Rhodothermus marinus: one gene and its partner. The protein of the gene in region 1 interacts with the protein of each later gene in a pairwise test. Links are inferred from orthologs where the notes say so. Each region holds a gene or a part of one and is shown on either strand. Other genes may lie near its edges.

The links. Proteins that work in one complex are often made in the same cells at the same time.
Region 2: the proteins of gyrB (region 1) and gyrA interact in binary tests that used the Escherichia coli proteins (3 or more experiments, as listed by UniProt). The link is inferred for Rhodothermus marinus from one-to-one orthologs.

What each region holds. Positions count from the first base shown.
Region 1 is NZ_AP019797.1:3,323,434-3,327,790, forward strand. What follows is about bases 637-3,632. They hold gyrB (DNA topoisomerase (ATP-hydrolyzing) subunit B), read right to left. Parts: upstream 3,112-3,632; coding sequence 1,162-3,111; downstream 637-1,161. Other genes in these bases: GYH26_RS14560 (glycosyltransferase family 2 protein), read right to left, coding at 637-1,144; GYH26_RS14570 (hypothetical protein), read right to left, coding at 3,202-3,632. Also shown: GYH26_RS14555 (glycosyltransferase), read right to left, coding at 1-179; more of GYH26_RS14560, read right to left, coding at 185-636; more of GYH26_RS14570, read right to left, coding at 3,633-3,690; GYH26_RS14575 (metal-dependent hydrolase family protein), read left to right, coding at 3,788-4,357. UniProt on the Escherichia coli protein: DNA gyrase negatively supercoils closed circular double-stranded DNA in an ATP-dependent manner to maintain chromosomes in an underwound state.
Region 2 is NZ_AP019797.1:2,726,461-2,730,910, reverse strand. Bases 727-3,815 are described here. They hold gyrA (DNA gyrase subunit A), read right to left. Parts: upstream 3,508-3,815; coding sequence 946-3,507; downstream 727-945. Other genes in these bases: GYH26_RS11835 (glycerophosphodiester phosphodiesterase family protein), read left to right, coding at 3,684-3,815. In the rest of the region: GYH26_RS11845 (IS4 family transposase), read right to left, coding at 1-575; more of GYH26_RS11835, read left to right, coding at 3,816-4,450. UniProt on the Escherichia coli protein: A type II topoisomerase that negatively supercoils closed circular double-stranded (ds) DNA in an ATP-dependent manner to maintain chromosomes in an underwound state.

The DNA of each region.
Region 1 (4,357 bases):
ACCGGCTCCGGCTCGGTCTGAGTGCGGCCAGGGAAAAGCCACCGGGGATACTGACGCCGGAAGCTCAGCGCCGATACCTGATGACCACGCGCCTGCAACGCCTGCCCCAGCGCTTCGGTGAAATGGGCGATACCGCCGCGGTAAGGCGCCACCGGACCGACCAGCGTCAGACGGGCCATGGTTGTCAGACGGTTCGCACGACTTCCGGCGGACGCTCCTCGACCACCTGGTAAGTGGGTGTCCGCTCCATCCGCTCCCGGATGATCAGCTCGCCGAGCAGCCCCGTCGTGAACATCTGCACGCCCACCATGATCATCAGCACACCCAGCAGTAGCAGCGGCCGGTTCGTGAGCGGCTGATTCCAGATGAGTTTTTCCAGCGAAAGCCACAGGCTGATGACAAACCCTGCCAGAAACGCCAGCACGCCGAACGTGCCGAAAAAGTGCATGGGCCGCGACATGAACCGGGTCAGGAACAGCACCGTGATCAGGTCCAGGAAGCCCCGGATGAAGCGTTCCAGCCCGAACTTCGTGCGGCCGTATTTGCGGGGCCGGTGGCGCACCGGCTTTTCCGTGATCCGCGTGAAGCCCTCCCAGTAGGCCAGCAGCGGAATGTAGCGGTGCAATTCGCCGTAGACGCGCACCGCCTTCACCACCTCGCGCCGGTAGGCTTTCAACCCGCAGTTGAAGTCGTGCAGCGGAATGCCCGAGAGCTTCCGCGTGACGAAGTTGAAAAAGCGGCTCGGGATCGTCTTACTGGGTGGATCCTGACGGCGTTTCTTCCAGCCGCTGACCAGGTCGTAGCCCGATTCCAGCAGTTCGATCAGCGCCGGGATTTCGGCCGGGTCGTCCTGCAGATCGGCGTCGAGCGTGACCACATAGCGGCCGCGAGCCCGCTCGAAGCCCACCGCCAGCGCCGCGCTTTTGCCGTAGTTACGCCGCAGGCGCACGCCGGCAAAGCGGGGATCTTCGGCGTGCAGCCGTTCGATGACCTCCCAGGAGCCGTCCCGCGAGCCGTCGTCCACGAACCACACTTCGAAGCTATAGCCATGCGTCTCGCAGACGGCGCGGATCTCCTCGGCCAGCTCCGGAAGCGAAGCGGCCTCGTCGTAGACCGGGACGACGATGCTCAGATCGGGCGTCATGGAAGCAGCCCGGCGCCTCAGACGTCAAGCGTCGCGTAGCGCGCATTCCGTTCGATGAACTTCCGGCGGGGCTCGACGGCATCGCCCATCAGGATCGAGAAGATCCGGTCGGCGGCCGCCGCATCCTCGACGGTCACCTGCTGCAGGATGCGCGTCTCCGGGTTCATGGTGGTCTCCCAGAGCTGCTCCGGATTCATCTCACCGAGCCCCTTGTAGCGCTGGATGACGGCCCGTTGCGGCTGGCCGTCGGTCAGCTCCTCCACAATCTGACGCAGCTCCTCGTCGCTCCAGGCGTAACGCTCCGTCTTGCCCACTTTCACGCGATAGAGCGGCGGCAGCGCGATGTAGATGTAGCCGCCTTCGACGAGCGGCCGGAGCTGGCGGTAGAAGAAGGTCAGGAGCAGCGTCCGGATGTGGGCGCCGTCCACGTCCGCATCCGTCATAATGATGATGCGGTGGTAGCGAAGCTTGCTCAGGTCGAAGTCCTCCTCGGTGGTGGCCAGTCCGGTCCCCAGCGCCGTGACGATGTTTCGAATCTCTTCGTTTTCCAGGATCTTGTCGAGCCGGGCTTTCTCGACGTTCAGGATCTTTCCACGCAGTGGGAGGATGGCCTGAAACTCCCGATTGCGGGCCTGCTTGGCGCTCCCGCCGGCCGAGTCGCCCTCCACCAGAAACAGCTCGCACTTCGAAGGATCACGCGAGGCGCAGTCGGCCAGCTTGCCGGGCAGACTGGAGCCGTTGAGCGCGTTTTTGCGCTGGACCAGCTCCCGCGCCTTGCGGGCGGCCACGCGGGCCTGGGCCGCCAGGATCACCTTGTCGAGGATACGCCGGGCTTCGCGGGGATGGTCTTCCAGCCAGCGGCTCAGGTGCTCCGAGACGATCCCGGCCACGATGCCCTGCACCTCCGAGTTGCCCAGCTTCGTCTTGGTCTGGCCCTCGAACTGGGGCTCGGGCACCTTGACCGAGATGACAGCCGTCAGCCCCTCGCGGAAATCCTCGCCCGAAAGCTCGCCCTTGAAATTCTTCAGCAGGTTGTTCTTTTCGGCGTAGGCCTTGAGCGTGCGCGTGAGCGCCGTGCGGAAGCCGGCCACGTGCGTACCGCCCTCGTGCGTGTTGATGTTGTTCACGAACGAGAGCACGTTTTCCGCGTAGCCGTCGTTGTAGCGCAGCGCCACCTCGACGACCACGTCGTCGGCCTCACCCGCGATGTAGATGACCTCGTCGTGGATGGGCGTGCGCGTTTCGTCGAGGTACTGGACGAACTCGACGAGCCCGCCCTCGAAGTAGTACTCTTCGTAGCGGAGCGATTCGTCCTCCTCGCGCCGGTCCTCGATGGAAATACGCACGCCGCGGTTCAGGTAGGCCAGCTCACGCAGCCGCTCGGCCAGCGTGTCGAACCGGAATTCGACCGTCTTGAAGATGGTCGGGTCCGGCCAGAACTGGACGATCGTGCCCGTCTCTTCGTCCTCGCGCATCGGGCGCACGCGCTCGACAGGCGAAGTCGGCTTGCCGTAGGCATAGGTCTGACGCCAGACGTACCCGTCGCGCTTTACCGTCGCAATCAGCTTGCGGGAGAGCGCGTTCACGCAGGAGACGCCCACGCCGTGCAGTCCGCCCGACACCTTGTAGGTGCTCTTGTCGAACTTGCCGCCGGCGTGCAGCGTGGTCATCACCACCTCGAGCGCCGACCGCTTCTCGGTCGGGTGCTCGTCGACAGGAATACCGCGACCGTTGTCTTCGACCGTGATGGAACCGTCTTCGTTGATCGTCACGGCGATGCGGTCGCAATAGCCCGCCATCGCCTCGTCGATCGCGTTGTCCACCACCTCGTAAACCAGGTGATGCAGGCCACGAATGCCCACATCCCCGATGTACATGGCGGGCCGTTTGCGAACCGCTTCGAGCCCTTCGAGAATCTGGATATTGGAAGCAACGTAGTTCGAAGCCTCAGCAGGACGCGTACGCATAGAAGTTGCCACTCCCTGATAACCGGCAAAAACCGGATTTTTTCGACAAATACCAAGCAGATGTGGTACGCCCGGCCCCTGTCGAAGTTCTCAGCGCTTCCGGCGCAGCATGTGCCGAACGGCCCGTAACACGCGGTTTCCGAAGTGCAGGGCCGCCTGCCACCGGATGGCGGGCGACTCGGCGTCCAGGCGGTCGAATCGGCGCGCCGCCCGCCGCACCGCCTCCACGAGCGAGGCCGGGACCTCGGGGTACCATTGCAGCAGATCCTGATGGAGCGTGCGCCAGGCGTCGGCCACCTCCCGGGCGGTGAGTAGCAGATCGAAGCGCCGCAGCAGCGCGGCATCGAGCGTCTGGTCTCCGACGACGTCCGCGTAGAGCAGCGCCAGTTGCAGGCGGTCGAGCAACCGCCGCAGTCGGCGCACTTCCCGACGCAGCCGTACCCGAAGCGGTAGTGCTTCGCGTCGGGCGCGTACGGCGACGGCCGTCCGGACCGCCACGCGCAGTGCGCTCAGCAGCCAGAACGCTTCGAGCAGGCCGGGACGCCCTGTCGGCGCTTTTTCCATGGGTTCCTCGTGCATGGCAGCGCAAGCCTATGCGCGCCGCCGGAGGGTGTTCCTTCTGTGTGCGAAATGTCGTATGCTGAAGGCATCCGCGAACCACCAACCCGTTGCAGCCATGCGCTGGTGCATTTTCCTGCTGCTACTCGGACTGGCCGCCGGCGTGCAGGCGCAGCCCGCTTCCGGCCGTCTGCTCGTGCATTGCGGCACGGTCATCGACCCCGGCGTCTCCCCGGAACCCATATCCGAGCGCACCATCATCGTGCGTGGTGAACGTATCGAAGCGGTGCAGTCCGGCTTTGTCACGCCGCAGGAAGGCGATCAGGTGGTCGATCTACGCCGGGCTTACTGCCTGCCCGGCCTGATCGACATGCACACGCACCTGTCGATGGAAAGCCGGAAAGGGGGCTACCTGGATCGGTTTCAGATGTCGCCCGCGCTGCAGGCGCTCCGGGCTTCGGTCTATGCCCGGCGTACGCTGATGGCGGGCTTCACCACGGTACGCGACGTGGGCGGTAACGAAGGGATCGATCTGGCGCTCCGGGATGCGATCAGCCAGGGCTGGATCGTCGGTCCCCGTATGTTCGTAGCGGGCAAAAGCCTGGCCATCATGGGCGGGCACGCCGATCCCACGAACGGCTTCCGCGAGGACATTCTGGGCATTCCGACCGAAGCCGAAGGGGTGGTC
Region 2 (4,450 bases), 600 kb from region 1 along the record:
TGCGCCTCGGGGGGAACAACGGCCCGGCTCTGGCGCAGGGCCTTGAGCCACTTGGCGCTTTCTTTGGCTTCGAGCGGCAGCTTGCGTCGTGCTTCCGCGCTGCGCCGGGGGCGCTTAGGCGGACGCGCCCAGATCGCCTGGCTGGTCAATCCGAGCGGAAGACCCTGCTCGCTCATGAGCAGCGCGGTGTGCATGACCAGGCCCGAGAGCTTCTGCTGCGCGGTGCCGATGGGCCCCAGGCCTTTCGTCGCAGGGTGATGGGTATAGTTCAGGTACGTCGTATCCTGAAGGGCAAAGAGCAGTTGGTGCCCCCGGGCGCGTTCTCGCGTGCGGCGATAATGGGGCGCGCGGATCTTTTCGGCGGTCGTTTTGGCATTCGCAAAGAGCCGGTAGGCGGCCTTGGTGTCGGCCCAAGCGGCACAGGCCTGATTGATCGATCCCGAAGGCCTGGCCGCCAGTTGGGCGCCTGTTGTGAGCAGTCGCCGCTCCAGACGCTTATCGCCCAGCGCAACGTCGTGTAACTCATGCACAAGCCAGGCGGACAGCTCATCAAGCTCAGGGTTTTCCGTATCCATTTGGGGCTCCTCTTTGATTGCTTCGCTGGGGTAAAAGGTTATCTTAAGTATCCTCCTGCTAATCCCACGGCACTTGTGGGTAAAGATAAGCTTTCAGGGGGAGCTGTCGCGAAGCGACTGAGGGGGTCATGGGATGCCGCACACATGCACCATGATGCCCGGAAAATCATATAACTTCCAGGTTGAGCAGGCCGATGACCTGGTTCAAGCACGTCTTTTCTGGCTCAATGTACCATGGTTTGCAGGAGTTCCTGCTCTGGAGAAATGCCCGCCATGGTGCTGACCTGGGCGTGCTGATGCAACAGAAAACGGCGTCGCCCCGGAAGGCGACGCCGTCAGGATAAATCCGAATTGCCGTGCGCCGACAACCTCAGACGATGGCCGGTGCGGCGGCCGCTTCGTCTTCCTGGGCTTCGGTGACCAGGCGTGTCACGTCGGCAATGGCGTCGCCGGGCTTGAGCTGGATCAGCCGGACGCCCTGGGTGTGCCGGCCCATGCGGCTGATGTCGGCCACGTGGATGCGGATCATCAGGCCGTTCTGGGTGATGATCATCAGATCGTCGGTGTCCTGCACGGCCTTGATGGCGATGAGTCGGCCCGTGCGCGGCGTGATCTTCATGGTCCAGACGCCCTTGCCACCGCGCCGGTGGACGGGATACTCTTCCAGCGGGGTGCGCTTGCCGTAGCCGTTGGCGCTGATCGAAAGGATGCAGGGCGAGGCTTCAGGGGCGACGGCCACCATGCCCACGACCTGCTCGCCGGGCTCCAGCGCAATGCCCCGCACGCCGCGCGTGTTGCGGCCCATCGGCCGCACGTCCGCTTCGTCGAAGCGCACAACGCGCCCGCCCGAAGAGGCCAGCAGCACGTGCGCCCGGCCGTCGGTCAGCACCGCTTCGATCAGCTCGTCGCCTTCGGCAAAGGCGATGGCGATGATGCCGTCGGCCCGCGGACGGCTGAAGGCTTCCAGTTCCGTTTTCTTGACCAGGCCCTGGCGCGTGGCCATCAGCACGTAGTGCGTGCGCAGGAATTCCGGATTTTCGAAGTCTTCCTTGCGGATGTTCAGCACGGTGCGCACGCGATCGTCGGGCGCGATCTGGATCAGGTTGCGGATGGAGCGGCCGAGGCTGGTGCGGCTACCCTCCGGGATGTCGTAGACGCGCAGCCAGTAGCAACGGCCGTGGTCCGTGAAAAAGAGCAGATAGTCGTGGTTCTTGCAGGCGAACAGGTGCTCGATGTAGTCATCTTCCCGCATGCCGCTGGCCTTCATGCCCACGCCACCGCGGCCCTGCTGCCGGTAGATGTGCGCCGGCGTGCGTTTGATCAGGCCCTGGTGCGACAGCGTGACCACCACCTGCTCGTCTTCGATCAGGTCCTCGATGGCAAAGTCGCCGCCGCCCGCATAGTCGATCTCCGTACGCCGTGCGTCGGCGTACTTCTGCTTCAGCTCGAGCAGCTCTTCCCGGATGATCTGCCAGCGCAGCGGCTCGCTGGCCAGGATGCTGCGCAGGCGCTCGATTTCCTGCAGCAGCGCCCGGTATTCTTCTTCGAGTTTCTGGCGTTCGAGGCCAGTCAGGCGACTCAGCCGCAGGGCGAGGATCGCGTTGGCCTGCGCCTCGGTGAGCGTGAAATGCGAGGTCTGTTCGACGGGCAACCCCAGCCGCTCGCGCTGCTCCGGCGTGAGCCGTTCAGGCAGTACGCCTTCCATGAGGCGCTGGCGCGCTTCGTCCGGGTCGGCCGAATAGCGGATGATGTTGATGACGAGGTCGAGGTGATCGAGCGCGATCTTGAGCCCTTCCAGGATGTGGGCGCGCTCCTCGGCCTTGCGCAGCTCGAAGCGGGTGCGCCGCGTTACGACCTCGTGCCGGTGATCCAGGTAATGGCGCATCAGTTCTTTGAGCGTGAGCGTGCGCGGGCGGCCGTTCACCAGCGCCACCATGTTCACGCCGAAGGTCTGCTGGCAGGGCGTGTACTTGTAGAGCTGGTTCTGAATCACCAGCGGCACGGCATCTTTGCGCAGCTCCAGCACGACGCGCAGGCCTTCGCGGTCGCTTTCGTCCCGGATGTCCGTGATGCCGTCGATGCGGCGCTCCCGCACCAGATGCGCGATCTTCTCAATCAGGCTGCTTTTGTTGACCTGATAGGGGATTTCCGTGATGACGAGCGCCATGCGGCCGGGCCGGATCTCCTCTTCGTGGATGCGTGCGCGGATCAGGATGCGGCCGCGGCCGGTGGCGTAGGCTTCCCTGACGCCGCTGTAGCCGTAGATGATGCCGCCCGTGGGGAAGTCCGGTGCCGGAAGATGCTTCAGCAGCTCGTCCAGCGAGATGTCCGGGTTGTCGATCATGGCCACGAGCGCATCGACGGCCTCGCCCAGGTTGTGCGGTGGGATCTTGGTCGCCATGCCCACGGCGATGCCGTCGGCGCCGTTGACGATCAGGTTGGGCAGGGCGGCCGGCAGCACGACGGGCTCTTTCAGCGAGCCGTCGAAGTTATCCTGAAAATCGACGGTGTCCTTGTCGATGTCCCGCAGCATTTCCTCGGCCAGGCGCGTCAGCCGTGCTTCCGTGTAGCGCATGGCGGCGGGACTGTCGCCGTCGATCGAGCCGAAGTTGCCCTGGCCATCGACCAGCGGATAGCGCATGGCGAAGTCCTGCGCCATGCGCACCATCGTGTCGTAGACGGCCGCGTCGCCGTGCGGGTGGTACTTACCGAGCACCTCGCCGACGATACGGGCGCTTTTCTTGTAAGGGGCGCTGGAGGTCAGGCCGAGTTCGTACATGCCGTAGAGCACGCGGCGATGAACCGGCTTGAGCCCGTCGCGTACGTCCGGCAACGCCCGGCCCACAATCACCGACATGGAATAGTCGATGTAGGAGGATTTCATTTCCTCCTCAATATTGACAGGAATAATGCGAGGTTTTTCTGCTTCCATTTCTGCTGAATATGATTGATGCCGAACCGATTGAGAACGATGCGATCGCAGCGGACATTTTCCGCCGGGGAACATCCCAAAATAGGAAAAAAGACCCGGTGAAGCGAACGCGCAAGATGAAAAAAGTTCTCATTTTTTGAGACGGGAAAGTTCTGGCAAATTTGCATTTGCGTGAAATGGAGACAGGCTTCACAGAGACGCGGGTGCCGCCGGACATTCTGGGGCACCGAGGAGCCAGGGGATTGCGCCCGGAGAACACCTGGCCGGCTTTTGCCCGGGCCATTGAGCTGGGGGTGGATGCGCTGGAGATGGATGTGGTGATTGCGGGCGACGGCACGGTGGTCGTATCGCACGAGCCCTGGTTTTCCGCCACGCTGTGCCGGGAGCCGTCCGGCCGTCCCGTGCGACCGTTCCGGCGCTACAACCTGTACCGGATGACCTACGCGGAGATCGCCCGCTTTGACTGCGGCAGCCGTCGGCATCCGCGTTTTCCGCAGCAGGAGCCGGTGCCCGCTCCCAAACCCCGGCTGGAAGATGTGCTGCGGCGGGCCGAGGTGTACGCGGCCGAACTGGGCCGCCCACCGGTGCGCTACAGCATCGAGATCAAGTCGCGGCCGGAGTGGGAGGGGAAGTATCAGCCCGATCCGGAGACGTTCGTGCGGCGGGTGCAGGCCGTCGTGGCAGCCTGCGGCGTGACGGCGCGAACCACCCTGATGTCGTTCGACGTGCGCGTGCTGCAGGTGGCGCGGCGACTGTTTCCGGAGCTGGCGCTGTCGCTGCTGGTGGAGCACCACGATCGCCGGCCGCTGGCAGACCAGCTGGCGCGGCTGGGGTTCGTGCCGGAGGTGTACGGCCCCGACTATCGCCTGATCACGGCAAAGCTGGTGGCCGAGGTCCACGCCCGCGGCATGCGCCTGATTCCCTGGACCGTCAACCGCGTGCG